One region of the Providencia sp. UF-224 genome, then DNA from elsewhere that is predicted to be linked to it. Evidence: predicted binding sites of a transcription regulator. Region 1 holds the regulator's gene; the other holds the start of a gene.
What was found. Region 1 encodes CRP, which controls carbon source genes, mostly activating them, when cyclic AMP is high. Its sites were predicted from a motif close to ATGTGANNNNNNTCACAT; they were not measured.
Positions count from the first base shown of each region.

Region 1 (8,163 bases):
TGGGATCAGCAAGGCAAAGAATACATTGATTTTGCAGGCGGAATTGCGGTTTTAGCCTTGGGTCATTGCCACCCAAGTTTGGTCGCGGCCGTTCGTGAACAGAGTGAGAAGCTTTGGCACGTCAGTAATATCTTTACCAATGAACAAGCGCTTAAACTCGCGCAAAAAATCACCCAAGCAACATTTGCCGATCGCGCGTTTTTTGTGAACTCAGGTTCCGAAGCCAATGAGGCGGCTTTTAAACTAGCACGTCGTTATGCCATCACAAAATACAGCCCTTATAAAACCAAAATTATTGCCTTCAAGCAGGGGTTTCACGGGCGCACATTATTTACCGTTTCGGTCGGTGGACAAGCTAAATATGCAGATGGCTTCGGGCCAAAGCCTGCGGACATTATCCATGTGCCTTTTAACGACCTTGATGCGGTTAAAGCAGTGATAGATGAGAATACCTGTGCGGTTGTTTTAGAGCCCGTACAAGGCGAAGGGGGTGTCACTGCGGCTACGTCAGAATTTCTGCAAGGTGTTCGTAAACTGTGTGATGAAAATAACGCCTTATTAATTTTCGATGAAGTGCAAAGTGGAATGGGGCGTACAGGCAAGCTATTTTCATATATGCACTATGGTGTGACACCCGATATTTTAACTACGGCAAAAGCATTGGGCGGTGGTTTTCCAATTAGTGCAATGATCACCACAGAAGAAATCGCGAAAACCATGGAAGTTGGTTCTCATGGTACAACGTATGGCGGTAACCCATTAGCTTGCGCGGTAGGTAATGCGGCATTTGATATTATTAATACTGAAGAAGTGTTAAAAGGTGTCGAAAAACGTCGCGAGCTATTCGTTGCTCATTTAAATAAGCTGAACGATAAATATGGCATTTTCTCCGAGATCAGAGGAATGGGGTTATTAATCGGCGCGGAGTTAGATGGCAAACTATTAAACCGTTCGAAAGATGTTTTGCAAGCCAGTGCTGTAGAAGGCTTAATGATGTTAAATGCAGGCACTAATGTACTGCGTTTTACGCCTTCACTGATTATTTCTGAAGAAGAAATCAACAGCGGTATGGCGAAATTAGAGGCGGCGATCGGGAAGTTGCTGAAATAATTGAAAGATAAGTTGCAGAATGATTTCTGCAACTTATTAAAAAATTGTTTTTTATAACGACTATTGAGCTGGTAATGGCATTTTTTTCATCTTAGCTTGGTCCTCTAACCGTGCTTGTAATTGCTCTTCTGAGCTATTACTGGGTATTCCAGCAGCTAGGCATTGATCTTTATGTTCATGTGAATATTTATTTACTTTTTTATTCTTGGCTAAAGGGTATTTATTTTTTAGTTTCTCTTTTTTTTGAGTTGTTTTTTTCTCATTAACCTTAGTGTCTGGTGTAAGGTTATTAGCCTCATTATCGGAACTGTAACCAGAAGATAATGAAGTGAGACTAATAGAGGTCATCATTTTCTCTTTATTAGCAAGTATTTCCCTTAGTGCTTTAATTTCATGATCTTTTATATCATTTTTAAGCTTTAATTCATGGAACATGCTTGTTGAATTAATTTTGTTTTTAACTAACTCATCTATTAGATTATATAATGAATTATTTTCAAATATTAAATTATCAATATTTTCATTGTTTTTTGTGTTTTCTACTTCCGATTTTTTTTCAAATACATCATCAAAATCAAAGTTGTGAGATTCATCATGGTATATAGGCGTATTGTCTTCATCGTAAGTAACTAAAAATTCGCTCATTATTGGTTTTTTTATAGCTAAAATGTTTTTTTCTAGAGCACTTTTATCCAATGTAATATTGTGAATTTTATTTTTTATGTCTTTTAGTTCACCAGTTAGTAAATTTTTTACTGTCGTTTGCATGTTAATTAAACTTTCCAATTTTTCATTCTTTTCTTCCATGTTAATCTCTTTTGATACTTCTTCTTCTAATGAAGAAAGGTATTTACTTTCTTTTTTTAAGTGTGAAATTCCTCTTATTTTTGACTCATATCTTATGGATGATTTCAGATCATCAATTTCGTTTTTTAGCTCTTCTTGTTTATTTGTTAATTTTTCATTTCTGTCTAATAAATCTTGGTAATGTTTAAGGTAGCCTATTGTTTCATTTTGCTTTTCGATGATTTCATCTGTAGCGGGATTTTCACTAAAAAAACTATTCTTATCTAACAAGTTATTAATGGATTTTTCTATTTTATTTGTTAAATCTTTGATGAATTGTGGGATCTTAAAAGATTTTTCTATTAGCTTATTTTCGAGGGTGGATATTGTTTTTTTGTTTGAGTTTAATGTATGGAATAAATTTAATTCTTTTTCCTGTGATTCATTTTCTGTTAGGTTTATGTGAAACTTTGATTCCACCTCTTTTTTGTTAAAACGAAAAGATGAGAATGGGTTATTTACTTTTATATTTTTAATTTTTTGTATAATAGTGGGTGTTTCTCTTGTAGCTCCAGTTGATGAAATTTCTTTGTATAGTGAGCTAGTTGTGGTATTGTTCTGGGGATTAGTTTTCATAGTCATATCCTATATTAATACTAAAAAGTAATTTATTAATTAAATATTCATGCTTAATATTGAAATTATTAACCTATTCAATATGTTGGTTTTATCTTATGACATTGTTATGTTGATAAGATGTAATTAATCATTGCCTTAATGATGGTTTTAAATGAAAAAAGAAAACACTTTATTGAATGATTTATTTTTTTAATTCGTTCAATAAATTATCATTAATGTGAATTTGATTTTGTATTTCAACGATGTTATTCATAAGTGCATTCATTTCCATGGTTAGTCTTTTTTCTTTTTTAATGCTATTGCTTATTTTTATTAAGTCAGAGTTTTTAATTGAAGTGACATTCCTATTTAAGTGAGGTTTTCGTTCTTTATGGTCTAATGGCGTAGATTTGTTAGATAGTTTGTAATGTTGCTTGATATATTGTGTTCTTAATGCGGATGTTTTTGTTTGTAATATATTCCCCTTAAAATCAAAAGTGCTTTTAGGTAGAGGGGTTGATTTAGAATGCTCTTGAATATTGTCAGCAACTCTATAGTGTACATATGTAATTTTTTTTTGAGAAAAAGGCGTTGTTTTTTGTTTAACTTGCTCTAATGGGGAATTAACATTAATAATTTCTTTTGTGTTTCTTTGAATTATTAAGGGGATTTTAGTACCGTTTTTATTTTCTAGTTGCTTAGGTGGATGATAGTTTTTTATGATTTCATCCTTTATTTCTGGAGTGTTGATATTAACCCCTGGAATTTTAACGTACCGATATAAAAAATTGGCATATCCATGCATTTCTTCATCAGCGCGATTGAAATTTTCAAAAATTGTCTGATTTTCTTTTATTAGCGAATTGGCATCTTGCTCATTATAAAAAGTAGATGCATAAAACTTATATAATCGACCTTTCAGTTGATTAACTTTATACTTAAATTCGTCAGAGTGTAATAATTTAGTATCCTTTATACTTTCTGAATCACTTTCATAAGCTGAGTCAATGCTTTCTAGGCTACAAGCATGTGATGGTTTAGATTGCCGCTGAGTGGATAATGGTTCTTTTCTCGATGAAGCAGTAACAGTAAAGATTTTCTTTATAAAATCATCGGAATTACTAATGTTTTTAAAAATATCGGAATGACCTGACAAATTGCTAAGTGTAATTTTCATAAATATAACCCTACTTAATATTATAATTATTATTTTATAGAGAGCTAAATAGAGAAAATATAAAGAAACGACACTCATTAAAAAATGATATATAAAATAATCGTATTTTGGGAAAATAGCGTTATATCGATGATACAACGCTATTTGAAAGTGTGCGCCCCACCAAGGGAGTGAGGCGAAAGGTTAATTATCGTGTACCGTAAACAACAATGGTTTTACCATGCGCAGAGATTAAGTTTTGATCTTCCAGCATTTTCAAAATACGGCCGACAGTTTCACGGGAACAACCAACGATTTGGCCAATTTCCTGACGGGTGATTTTGATTTGCATCCCGTCTGGATGCGTCATGGCATCAGGTTGTTTGGCTAGATTCAGTAATGTTTGTGCAATACGGCCAGTTACGTCTAAGAAGGCGAGGTTGCCCACTTTTTCTGACGTGGTTTGCAGGCGGCTTGCCATTTGCGCAGAGAGGCGCATTAAGATATCAGGGTTAACCTGAATCAATTGACGGAATTTTTTGTAAGAAATTTCAGCAACTTCGCAGGCGATTTTTGCTCTAACCCACGCAGTACGTTCTTGCCCTTCTTCAAATAATCCAAGCTCACCAATGAAATCCCCCTGATTCAGGTAGGAGAGGATCATTTCTTTGCCTTCTTCATCTTTGATTAAAACAGCCACTGAACCTTTAACGATGTAGTAAAGGGTTTCTGCTTTCTCACCCTGATGGATCAGTGTGCTCTTGGATGGATACTTATGAATATGGCAGTGTGACAAAAACCATTCAAGAGTAGGGTCTGTTTGTGGCTTGCCGAGAACCATTAGCGTTATCCTCTGTATGTTATTGCAGCCATCCGGAAAGCGTACCAGAAAGGCTGGCTTTAAAGTCACTAGCTTAGCATATTAATTTGTCTTATATACCCTAAATAACAGGAAGAGCAACATTGCATCAATCGCTTTTCATGGTTAGGGTAAACAAACTGATATCAACACTATAATATAATCAAATACAACGTTGAGTTTTGATCTTAATCCTATCAACTAAGTATTGTTTGTAGCATATCCAATACAGAAAGTCTTCCCTGTATCGCTTCAGCAGAATAAAGCTGATATAACATTCATTATATCTATGGAACAATGTAGCCTTTAAATCGATTTCATTTCAAGGGGAATAAAATGGAAGCAAGAGTTAAATGGGTAGAAGGACTCTCTTTTTTAGGTGAGTCAGCGTCAGGCCACCAAGTGATGATGGACGGTAACGCAGGCGATAAAGCACCAAGCCCAATGGAGATGGTATTAATGGCTGCGGGTGGCTGTAGCGCAATTGACGTGGTATCCATCTTACAAAAAGGCCGTAATGATATTACCGACTGTGAAGTGAAATTAACCTCTCAGCGCCGTGAAGAGGCGCCACGTTATTTCGTTAAAATCCATCTGCATTTTATTGTAACAGGGAATGAATTAACGGATAAAGCCGTTGAACGTGCCGTTCAACTTTCGGCTGAAAAATATTGTTCGGTCGCGTTGATGTTGGAAAAAACTGTCGAAGTGACCCATAGCTTTGAAATAAAAAATTAAAAATAAATTTAATTATTATTAATATATTTGAATTTAAAGATGCTTATCTTAATTATTGGTAAGCATCTTGTTTAATAATTAAAAAATAATTTAGCTATGTTTCTGGCTAATGAGTTTTTCGACTATTGGCGTCATAATTAATTCCATCGCGAGACCTAATTTCCCGCCAGGCACGACAATAGTATTCATCGCAGAGATAAAAGAGCCTGATATCATTGATAGCAGGTAGGGAAAATCGATCTGCTCAAGCCCGCGAAAACGAATAACAATAAAACTTTCATCCTGTGAAGGAATAGCTTTCGCTGAAAACGGGTTTGAGGTATCGACAGTAGGTACGCGTTGGAAGTTAATATGGGTACGGGAAAATTGTGGCGTGATGTAGTTAATGTAATCCCCCATCGAACGTACCACTGAATCCATTACCGCTTCTCGGGAGTGCCCGCGCTCAGTGGTGTCACGGATAAGCTTTTGTATCCACTCTAAGTTCACGATAGGCACAACACCGACAAGTAAATCAACATGTTGCGCAACATTGTGCTCAGGTGTCACTATCCCACCGTGTAAGCCTTCATAAAACAGCACATCCGTTTTTTCTGGCAACGATTCCCAAGGGGTGAATGTACCCGGTTGTAAACCATAAGGCACGGCTTCGTCGTAGGTGTGTAGGTATTTTCGTGATTTTCCACAGCCCGTTTTGGCGTAATCCACCAGTGTTTGCTCAAGTAGCGCAAAGTCATTGGCTTCTGGGCCAAAATAACTAATATGGCGGCCTTGTTCTCTGGCTTTACGGATTGCCATATCCATTTCAGGACGCGTATAGCGATGAAAGCTGTCACCTTCTAGCGTAGCAGATTGGATATTTAATTGATGGAATATTTTACGGAATGCTTGGCTAGTTGAGGTCGTGCCAGCACCGCTTGAACCAGTGATGGCAATAATCGGGTGTTTTTTGGACATAGCGGACTCCCTGTGTTGCGCTTATGGCCACTATTTCAGAAACAGCGAACGAAGCGGGTTAGCGGGCTTTAGGCATGAAATTAACGGATTCATGCAATTCTGACCAGACTAGCACAATTTCGCCAGAAACTAACTGCCGTTTCACATCGTTCACTTTATCTTGCAGGCTTTTTTCTTGGGCGCCGTAGTCGGTGCCCTCGCGTAACACATAGCTTTCAATCAGATTATCCAGTGTTTCAGGCGCAAGCTCTCGCCAAGGAATAATCATTCTTTTTCCTTATTTAAATAAGGAGTTAGCCATTGTGGAATCCGGGTTTCTAGCCACATTTGAGGCTTTCTTAATGTCCCACTCACAAAGCCCACGTGGCCACCGTGTTCAGTCATTTGATATTCCACGTTTTTAGGTAAATGGGATAAATCAGGAACGACTTCAGGTGCCATAAAAGGATCATCTTTGGCATGAATGATTAACGTTGGTTTCGTAATATAGGCAAGCTTAGGGAGGGCGCTACATTTCTGATAATAATCTGTTGCATCATCAAAGCCATGAATACGAGCGGTGATAACATCATCAAATTCACGAATACGTTTCAGTTGTTTTAGCTGTAACAAATTTAATGGCAAGGAACCGGGGTAGCGAACCAGTTTACGAGTCGCATTACGCTTTAAGCCATTGAGTAGATAGCGTTGATAAAATTGGGAAATCCCTTTTTCCATACGCAATGAACAGGCTTCCAACATTAATGGGGCGGAGACCACAACGCCTGCATCTACATCGGCATTTTGACCGCTTTCAGCGAGATAACACGCTAACATATTGCCACCAAGGGAATAACCGACAGCGGCTGTTGGTGCATCACCAAAAGTTTGTTTTAGCCAGCGTAAGAAATAACGAGCATCATTGGTTTCACCTGAGTGATAGATACGCTGTTGGCGATTGGGCTCGCCGCTGCAACCACGAAAATGCATAATCACACCTAACCAGCCTTGGTTTTGTGCACTTTCTAGCATACCGTGAGCATAGGGGCTTTTAAAATTGCCTTCTAAGCCATGAAAAATGACTAAACGCGGCTTGTGTGCAGCGAGCTCAGGTTTTTCGCTCCAAGCAAGATCGATAAAATCGCCATCAGGCAATTCAAGTCTCTGCCAAAGAGGTTTAATTTTCGGTGTCCTGCGAAAAATTCTTGGCAACAACGTTTGGAGGTGTGGATTCTTAGCCCAACTTATCGGACGAAAGTTTTCTGACATAGCCTTATTTTATTTTATGGGGACTCTTGTGAGTCACATAACATACTGTTATTTTTTTGTGATGCAAGTAAACAAATTTGAGTTTGAGGATTAAAGTATAAATGACACTGGGGCTGATTTTTTCACTTTTTACATTTCTATTCATTGCAGCAGTCACACCCGGCCCTAACAATATGTTGCTGACTTCAAGTGCAGCAAACTATGGTTTTCGCCGTACTATCACATTATGCCTAGGGATCATGCTAGGTATGCAGTCCATACTTTACCTCTCTGCATTTGGGATTGCTGCGCTTTTACTGCTATATCCTGCTATTCATATCGTTTTAAAGATTGCAGGGAGTATTTACCTTTTATGGCTTGCGTGGAAAACCGCAACAGCAAATTATGCACCACTTAAGGAAAATAGCGAAGTGGCAAAAAGCGTGACTTGGTATCAGGGCGGTTTATTGCAGTTTTTAAACCCAAAAGCATGGATGATGGGTTTAGGGGCTGTTGGCGGGTTTAGCCTGCCCGGCGAGTTATTCACTCAGTCAATTATCATGATGAGTATTGCTTTTGTGGTTGTGAATTTGGTGGCTGGGCTAATTTGGATGGGGTTTGGTTCGCTAATTAGCTTGTTTCTTCGTAGCCGCCGTGCATGGTTTATTTTTAACTGGACAATGGGATTACTGACCGCACTGTGCGTACCATT
Region 1 covers NZ_JBSICC010000014.1:21,072-29,234, reverse strand. Annotated here, with positions in the region: gene AC4IFO_RS14180 (aspartate aminotransferase family protein) at 1-1,110, shown strand, start outside; gene AC4IFO_RS14175 (hypothetical protein) at 1,171-2,532, opposite strand; gene AC4IFO_RS14170 (hypothetical protein) at 2,717-3,691, opposite strand; gene crp (cAMP-activated global transcriptional regulator CRP) at 3,879-4,511, opposite strand; gene AC4IFO_RS14160 (OsmC family protein) at 4,866-5,267, shown strand; gene AC4IFO_RS14155 (phosphoribulokinase) at 5,358-6,224, opposite strand; gene AC4IFO_RS14150 (YheU family protein) at 6,283-6,492, opposite strand; gene AC4IFO_RS14145 (hydrolase) at 6,489-7,472, opposite strand; gene AC4IFO_RS14140 (LysE family translocator) at 7,574-8,163, shown strand, end outside.

Region 2 (8,163 bases), on a different contig from region 1:
AAAAGAAGCGGAATTTATTATGATGATGAGCTTGATTTGTATTTTGTTGAGTATTTAAAAAAAGATGCAATAACTTATAACGGAATAGGTTATTCGGATAGGCGGCGTGTTTATTGGTCTGAAGACAAAGATGAAGTTACGAGTATTATAGATTGTAATTGGTTAACTTTAAAAGGAGGGTATTATCGATGTGATATAAATGGGCGTATTCCTGAAATTGATGCATATTTTCAAACGGATATAAAATGGAGCCAAATTCGTCAATGGGAACGTATTTTAGTCAAATCAAAGGATTTTGTAATAAATCATCTTAAATAGAAAAGGAATTTAAATGTTAAATAATAAGAAATACAGTGCTAGCCGAGAGTTTACAGAGCATGACCTTAATACAATAAAAAAATATTTAAGAGAGGACAAAAGCCCGAAAGAAATGTATCAGTATTTAGCTAATAAAGGCGACAGGTATGCATTATTTGCGGGAGTTAGTGGTAGCGAAGAGGGGGTTTGGGGACGTTCGACATTATATTTTTCATCAAATAGAGGTTTATGGTTAAATAGGGAGTTTCTTGATGATATATATGAACAAATAGATTTTAATTTAGCTAATGAGTATATTATTTTACTAGAGAATAAACTTAATAAATCGGGAGGAAAATCTGTTGAGCTGACTGACCTTAGCTACGAAGAGTTAGTTGAAATTAATCGAAAAGCTTGCTATGTCAGTTGGTTTAGTATTGATGATTGGTATTTAAATGGTATATTTGAATCACTTTCTTTGAGCGAAAGGCAGGGGTTCTGGTCTCACAGGTTAAATTCTAGTACTGAATTTAAAGAACAAGTTAATCATCATTATAAAACATTTGAGATGATGCTTAAAAAGCATATTTCAAGTACAGAAAATAAAAATGAGATAACAAAAAAATGGTTAAGTAATAATTTCTATGCCACAGAGTACAGAGGGTTAACTGGGAATAAACTTAAAGGCTATTTCGATATAATAGCTGCTGATCCTGAGTTGAAAGATCTTATTAATAAGATAGATAAAAGTATAAAAACAGAGGAAGAGGATCTGGGTGAAGTGATCTCATGGACGTTTCACTATGTAGATCCTGAAAATTTATTAACCCAAGATGCTGCATTATTAATGAAAAATGAAAATATATTATTTTGGGAAAGTAAAGAAGAAAAATTAAAATTTTTAATGAATGATGTTAGGGAGAATATTCATAATCGCAGAAAAAAACGTTCTGCACTATTTGATATTAATGAACATAGTCAATTTGAGTTACATATAAAAGATGTACAGTCAGTATGCAAAAAAGTAGAGGAAGATAGAGCTCCCCATATTTTATACGACTATCTTGAAGCCAATGGCGAGATGTATGGTGTAATTCCAAATGGGCTGGTGAGAGGAGACTCATATGCAGGAAAAATGGCAACAAATTATTTAGTTGAAAGAGCAAAACAGTATAATATAAAATTAGATCATAAGGATTTAAAAAGAATACAAGTTAAAGTGGCATTAGAAACAGGACAAAAGTTGCTTGATAAGTTTGGTGATGAGAAAACGACAGTTTTGCGTAAAAAATTTACTATCCGCGACATTGAAGATATACATGATAATGCATTTACAAGTTTAAACCTACCTAAAGATGCATGGACATTATCAATCCCATTAGAAATTATATCTCCAGAGAAACATAATCAAATATACTCTGAGATGTTATTAAATTCAGGGAGTAATCAGAATGAGGTGGAGTTTGGACTTTATCTAATGGATGAAATGATGACGGAAATAATAAAAAACCCATCTAAAGAAAAATTTAATTTGTTTGTTGAATGGGCTAATACGGTATCTACAGCTGATAATATAAAAGAAACAGGATCTGTTTTTGGCGAATACCTTGCAGAGAGAGGAACGACAGTAGCAGAATATGTGACTACTAAAGTGAGAGAATTAAATGAACTTATCCCGATAAGCGATTTGGATATCTACGGGGGTGCGAATTTAAGTTCAGATAAAAAAGCACCAGTGACAAGTGGTGGAATAATGCCAGCAAGTCACCCACTTGAAAATATGCCTTCCATGAAAAACCTACACAATCCTTCTAATACTTCTCAATCTACAGAGCTAAATTTTAGCGGACACGATGTTTCATCGAGCTTTCTAGAAGGCAGAATACAAAGTAATCATCACCTTGAAAATATGCCTTCTATGAGGAATTTATCTAATTCTTCTAATATGTCTCACTCAACGGAATTTAATTTTAGTGGGTATGATGTTTCATCGAGTTTTCTAGAAGGTAGAATACAAAGCAATCATCACCTTGAAAATATGCTTGGAAACCTTAGTGAAAATATGTCATCAATGGATCCATTCGATAGTACTTCTAATAACTATTTTTCAGACAGAACAGCATCAAATATTCCATCTCGATTTTCTGGCTATTCATCAAATTCATTTTTTAGTTAGTTACTGAATTAAAGTTTTATCAAATTATTAAAAATACATGAAACATAAAAATGGTTATTGCCAACAACTAGTCTATTGACAATAACCATACATGGAAAATGGGGGAGAGAGAATTAATCCAAATAAACCAATTCCACTTGTCGGCAACCTAGCGCACTTAAGGTATTTTCAGTGGTACACCATTGTTTCACTATCGCATCTTGCTTTTCAACCAACTTAGCTTGCTCAATGGCATGGATATCTTTACCGGCAAGGTTAATCATAATTAACGCGGCTTGCAGTGGTGGTAAGCTTGGGTTGAATGCGGCATTTTCAGCGTAGCGCCCTGTAAACAGTGAACCATCTTTAAGCTGCACTGCAATACCTGAATGGGATTCACTATAAGGTGCATGGGATTGATTAGCAGCCTCAATAGCGGCACTTAACAGCCTGTCGCGGCTTTGGTTGTTATAACCATGCTGGACAGAATCAAGCAATAGTGTCGTAATGTTTAAATCGGCTGGGCCAAATGAATCAGGTAAATAGTGATGAAGTACCGCAGGCTCACGGCCCGGTAAATGCACCATAATTTTACCACCTTCGCGCAATTCATTCATAAATTGTCGGCAATGGCCACATGGGGTGTAATTCACGGTGATCGACGTAATTTGCTTTTCGCCTTTCATCCACGAATGGGTGATCGCACATTGCTCCGCGTGGATCACTTGCCCCATCGAAACATGACTAAACTCCATATTGGCGCCGAAATATAAATTACCGCTAGCGCCGCAAGCGATTGCACCAACGTGAAAATGGGAGATAGGAGTGACGGCATAGGCCGCTGCAAAAGGGAGTAGTGAGAATGCTAATTCTGAGTCGCTAACACCGCTTTGCGCTTTAATGTGTTGTACTTGCTCAGCCGTTAGCATTCCGGCGAAATCGGATTTATCAATGATAGGTCTAAGTACAGACTGTAGCTTCTCTGGAAGCTCGGCCCAAGCGGCCTTAAATCTTGAATGCATGAGTTACCCTCCCTATTTAATTGCTTTCATTCTATTCAATAAAGCACATAATGAAATGTGATTTAAATCACTAATTTAAATGAAACATATGAAACAAATTCTTTAATTGAGAGATATATCTCATGTTTTTAGTGTTCAATGATAAGTAAGAGAATATCGTTTTCCCTTACTCATCATATTTAACTGGGCGTGTAACTAATAAGATTAGCTAAAAAGATGCAAAATGACAGGAAATATAAATGGCGCACTTAACGAGGTGATCACCCCACAGGTCATCAATGCGAGTGAACTATAAGCCCCCTCAATGTAATTGACTTCAGCGCAACGTGCGGTACCTAATGCGTGGGAAGCCGTTCCCATCGCAAGCCCGCGAGACGCATGGGTGCGAACACGTAGGGCATCAAATAAACTGTGCCCGAACATTGCGCCTAAAATACCCACAAACAGCACGCAAGCAGCGCTAATTGCGGGGATCCCTCCAATTGAATCAGCAACCGCCATCGCGATGGGGGTTGTGACTGATTTCGGCAATACAGAGGCAGCGATATCCGGCGTTGCTCCAAGCCAAAATGCAATTGCTGCACCACTGAACATCGCGACGATGCTACCTGCAAAGCAGATGCTAAATAGGGATTTCCATTGGGCACGAATTTGGTGCATTTGCTCATAAAGAGGGAAAGCCAGTGCCACAACGGCAGGTTGCAGTAAATCATTCAGGATTTTACTGCCCGCAAAATAATGTTCATAAGAGGTATTGGTGATAACCAATATGGCAATAAGCACCGCAATGGTGATTAATAATGGGTTTAATATTGGTAGCTTAAATTTTACTGACAGTTTGCGAGCAAGATAAAACACCACAATTGTCAGCGGTAATGACCACCAAATGTGCGTTAACATTATTCGTTCCCCTTAGTTTTATCATTATTAATCACCGAAGAAATTGGCTCTTCAGGGGGAAGGGGAACTTCATCAGGTTTAGCGCCGATGACAGGGCGTTCTTTGTGAATATAGTTGGAACTGATAGCGACTACTATCATGACTATTAAGGTGCTGACCATGCAAGAAACCACAATCGGGATCAGTTGCTGACTCAGTAAGTCATAGTAATTCATGATCCCCACACCGATAGGCACAAACAGAATGGTCATATTTTTCAGTAAAATACTGCATCCGGGTTGTGCCCAGTGAGCAGGGATAATTTGCAGTGCCAGTAGTGCAAACAGAATGAGCATACCAACAATACTGCCGGGAATGGCAAAAGGAAGTAGGGTAGAGATAAGGTTTCCGACAATCAGGCAGAGGTAAAGTATTGCGAAAGCGCGCAAATACTGCCATCCCGTTATCAGCACCTGTTTAAATGACATGAGATTTGTCCTGTAGCTTGATATCTATTCATCATACAATTAACTTGATAATTGTGCTACTGATCACAATAAAAAAGGCAATAAAAAAGTGGAGAGTTTTTGCTCTCCACTTTCACTGGCTTAAAGAACCGCTATAACAAGTTAGTGTTACTTAACTTGCATACCCGGCTGTGCGCCGCTATCAGGGCTAAGCAAATAGATATCTTTCCCACCAGGGCCTGCTGCCATGACCATACCTTCGGAAATGCCAAAGCGCATTTTACGTGGTGCAAGGTTAGCGACCATCACCGTTAAACGGCCTTCCAACGCTTTTGGATCTGGATAGGCAGAACGGATGCCTGAGAACACTTGGCGTGTTTCACCACCGATATCTAACTGTAATTTCAGTAGTTTGTCTGACCCTTCAACAAAATCCGCGTGTTTGATTAGTGCAATTCGCAGATCGATTTTTGCAAAATCATCAAAGGTGATTGTATCTTGGATTGGGTCATCCGCCAGTGGACCAGTCACTTGCTGGATTGGCTTGATACTTTCTTTTGATGCTTCAACCATCGAATCCACTTTTGTCATTTCAATACGGTTAAACAGGGCTTTGAAAGGTGCAACATTGTGGTTAAGTAATGGTGTGCTAATCGCATCCCAAGACAGTTCAGTATTCAAGAACGCTTCTGCACGTTTGGTCAGACCCGGTAAAACGGGTTTCAGGTAAGTCATCAGAATGCGGAACAGGTTGATACCCATTGAGCAGATATCTTGCAATTCTTGGTCTTTACCTTCTTGTTTAGCAACCACCCAAGGGGCCTTTTCATCCACATAACGGTTCGCGATATCAGCTAATGCCATGATTTCGCGGATCGCTTTATTGTATTCACGATTGCTAAAATCTTCACCGATGACTTTTGCCGCGTCAACAAACTGTTGATATAGCTCAGGCTCTGCTAAGTTTGCAGATAACTTGCCATCGAAGCGTTTAGCAATAAAGCCTGCGTTACGCGAAGCTAAGTTAACCACTTTATTCACGATATCGCTATTGACGCGCTGGACGAAGTCTTCAAGGTTTAAATCGATATCATCGATACGTGAAGACAGTTTTGCTGCGTAGTAATAACGTAAGCAGTCTGCATCCAAATGGTCTAAATATGAGCGCGCTGTGATAAATGTACCACGGGATTTGGACATTTTCGCTCCGTTAACCGTGACATAACCATGGACAAACAGATTAGTTGGTTTACGGAATTGACTGCCTTCTAACATCGCAGGCCAGAACAGGCTGTGGAAATAGACGATATCTTTACCGATAAAGTGGTAAAGGTCTGTTTTCGAATCTTTATTCCAGAACTCATCGAAATTCAGATCACCACGTTTGTCACACAGGTTTTTAAATGAACCCATGTAACCAATTGGTGCATCCAACCAGACGTAGAAATATTTGCCCGGTGCATCTGGGATTTCAAAGCCGAAATACGGTGCATCACGGGTAATATCCCACTGTTGCAGGCCAGACTCGAACCATTCTTGCATTTTATTCGCCACTTGCTCTTGCAGTGCGCCTGAGCGAGTCCATGCTTGTAGCATGTCGCTAAATGCAGGTAAATCAAAGAAAAAGTGCTCTGAATCACGCATTACAGGCGTTGCACCAGAGATAACCGAACGTGGGTTGATTAATTCTGTTGGGCTGTAGGTTGCGCTACACACTTCACAGTTATCACCGTATTGGTCTTCTGCTTTACATTTCGGGCAAGTGCCTTTAACGAAGCGGTCTGGTAAGAACATGCCTTTTTCTGGGTCGAAAAGCTGAGAAATAGTGCGATTTTTAATAAAACCGTTATTTTTCAGTTTCCCATAAATCAGTTCTGATAATTGTTTATTTTCTTCACTGTGTGTGGAGTGATAATTATCATAGCTAATGGAAAAACCCGCAAAATCGTTCTGATGTTCTTGGCTCACTTCTGCAATCATAGCTTCAGGTGTGACACCTAGCTGTTGTGCTTTAAGCATGATTGGGGTTCCGTGCGCGTCGTCGGCACAGATAAAATGAACCTCTTTGCCGCGCATTCGCTGATAACGGACCCAAATATCAGCCTGAATGTGTTCCAGGATATGACCAAGATGGATTGAACCGTTAGCATAGGGTAACGCACAGGTTACCAGTAATTTATTCGCGACTTGAGACATAGTAACTTTCTTACTTCCATTATTTGAAAAGGGTCTTTGATGTTAACCGATCAAAACCATCGCTGCTAGGGGTATAAAAGATTAATTGGAAATTTGTTGGAAAAAGAAATTTTTGCCTCTTCGTGGCTTTTCCTGCGCTTGGTAATCACTATTTTTCGTGTTCTCTGTTATGATTAACCTCAGTCAAAGTATATCCGTCTAATCTCAGGTACCTTATCGAGTTATATAGGATATCTATAGTTCAAAAATATAAATAAAGGAGCCGGGATGAACGATAAATCCCCCGAGCAGAACAAACCAGAACTGCTGACTGAACAAGTCTCCAAAGTTTTGGCTTCATTTACACACCCAACGCTGCAACGTAATCTGATTTCTATCAAAGCGTTACATCATTGTGCGATGTTAGACAATGTGCTGCACGTCGAATTAGTCATGCCATTTGTTTGGAAAGGCCCTTTCCAAACGCTGATTAGCGAAAAAACGGCAGAGCTAAAACAACTCACAGGTGCTCATGCGGTTGAGTGGAAATTACGCCACGATGTGACAACGCTAAAACGCGCGAACGATTTGCCTGGCATTAAGGGCGTGCGCAATATTCTGGCGGTGAGTTCAGGTAAAGGCGGCGTGGGGAAATCCAGCACTTCCGTCAACCTCGCGTTAGCACTGGCGCAAGAAGGGGCGAAAGTCGGTATCCTTGATGCGGACATTTATGGCCCGTCTATTCCCAATATGTTAGGCACTACATTAGAACGCCCAACGTCTCCAGATGGCCAGCACATGGCGCCAATTATGGCGTATGGTTTAGCGACTAACTCAATCGGTTATTTAGTCACTGATGATAATGCGATGGTCTGGCGTGGCCCGATGGCAAGTAAGGCGTTAATGCAAATGCTGCAAGATACCTTATGGCCAGATTTAGACTATTTAGTTATCGATATGCCACCGGGAACCGGTGATATCCAATTAACACTATCTCAAAACATCCCTGTAACAGGCGCGGTTGTGGTGACAACGCCACAAGATATCGCGCTGGTCGACGCCATGAAAGGCATCGTGATGTTTAAGAAAGTGAATGTGCCAGTGCTAGGTGTTATCGAAAATATGAGCGCACATATTTGCAGTAATTGCGGCCATGTTGAGCCAATTT
Region 2 covers NZ_JBSICC010000005.1:151,441-159,603, reverse strand. Annotated here, with positions in the region: gene AC4IFO_RS07285 (hypothetical protein) at 1-318, shown strand, start outside; gene AC4IFO_RS07280 (hypothetical protein) at 332-2,473, shown strand; gene cdd (cytidine deaminase) at 2,587-3,474, opposite strand; gene AC4IFO_RS07270 (CidB/LrgB family autolysis modulator) at 3,679-4,374, opposite strand; gene AC4IFO_RS07265 (CidA/LrgA family protein) at 4,374-4,841, opposite strand; gene metG (methionine--tRNA ligase) at 4,989-7,016, opposite strand; gene apbC (iron-sulfur cluster carrier protein ApbC) at 7,284-8,163, shown strand, end outside.
Region 2: AC4IFO_RS07265 (CidA/LrgA family protein) is a predicted target of CRP. The motif match lies at 4,893-4,910, and genes of this name have one in related genera.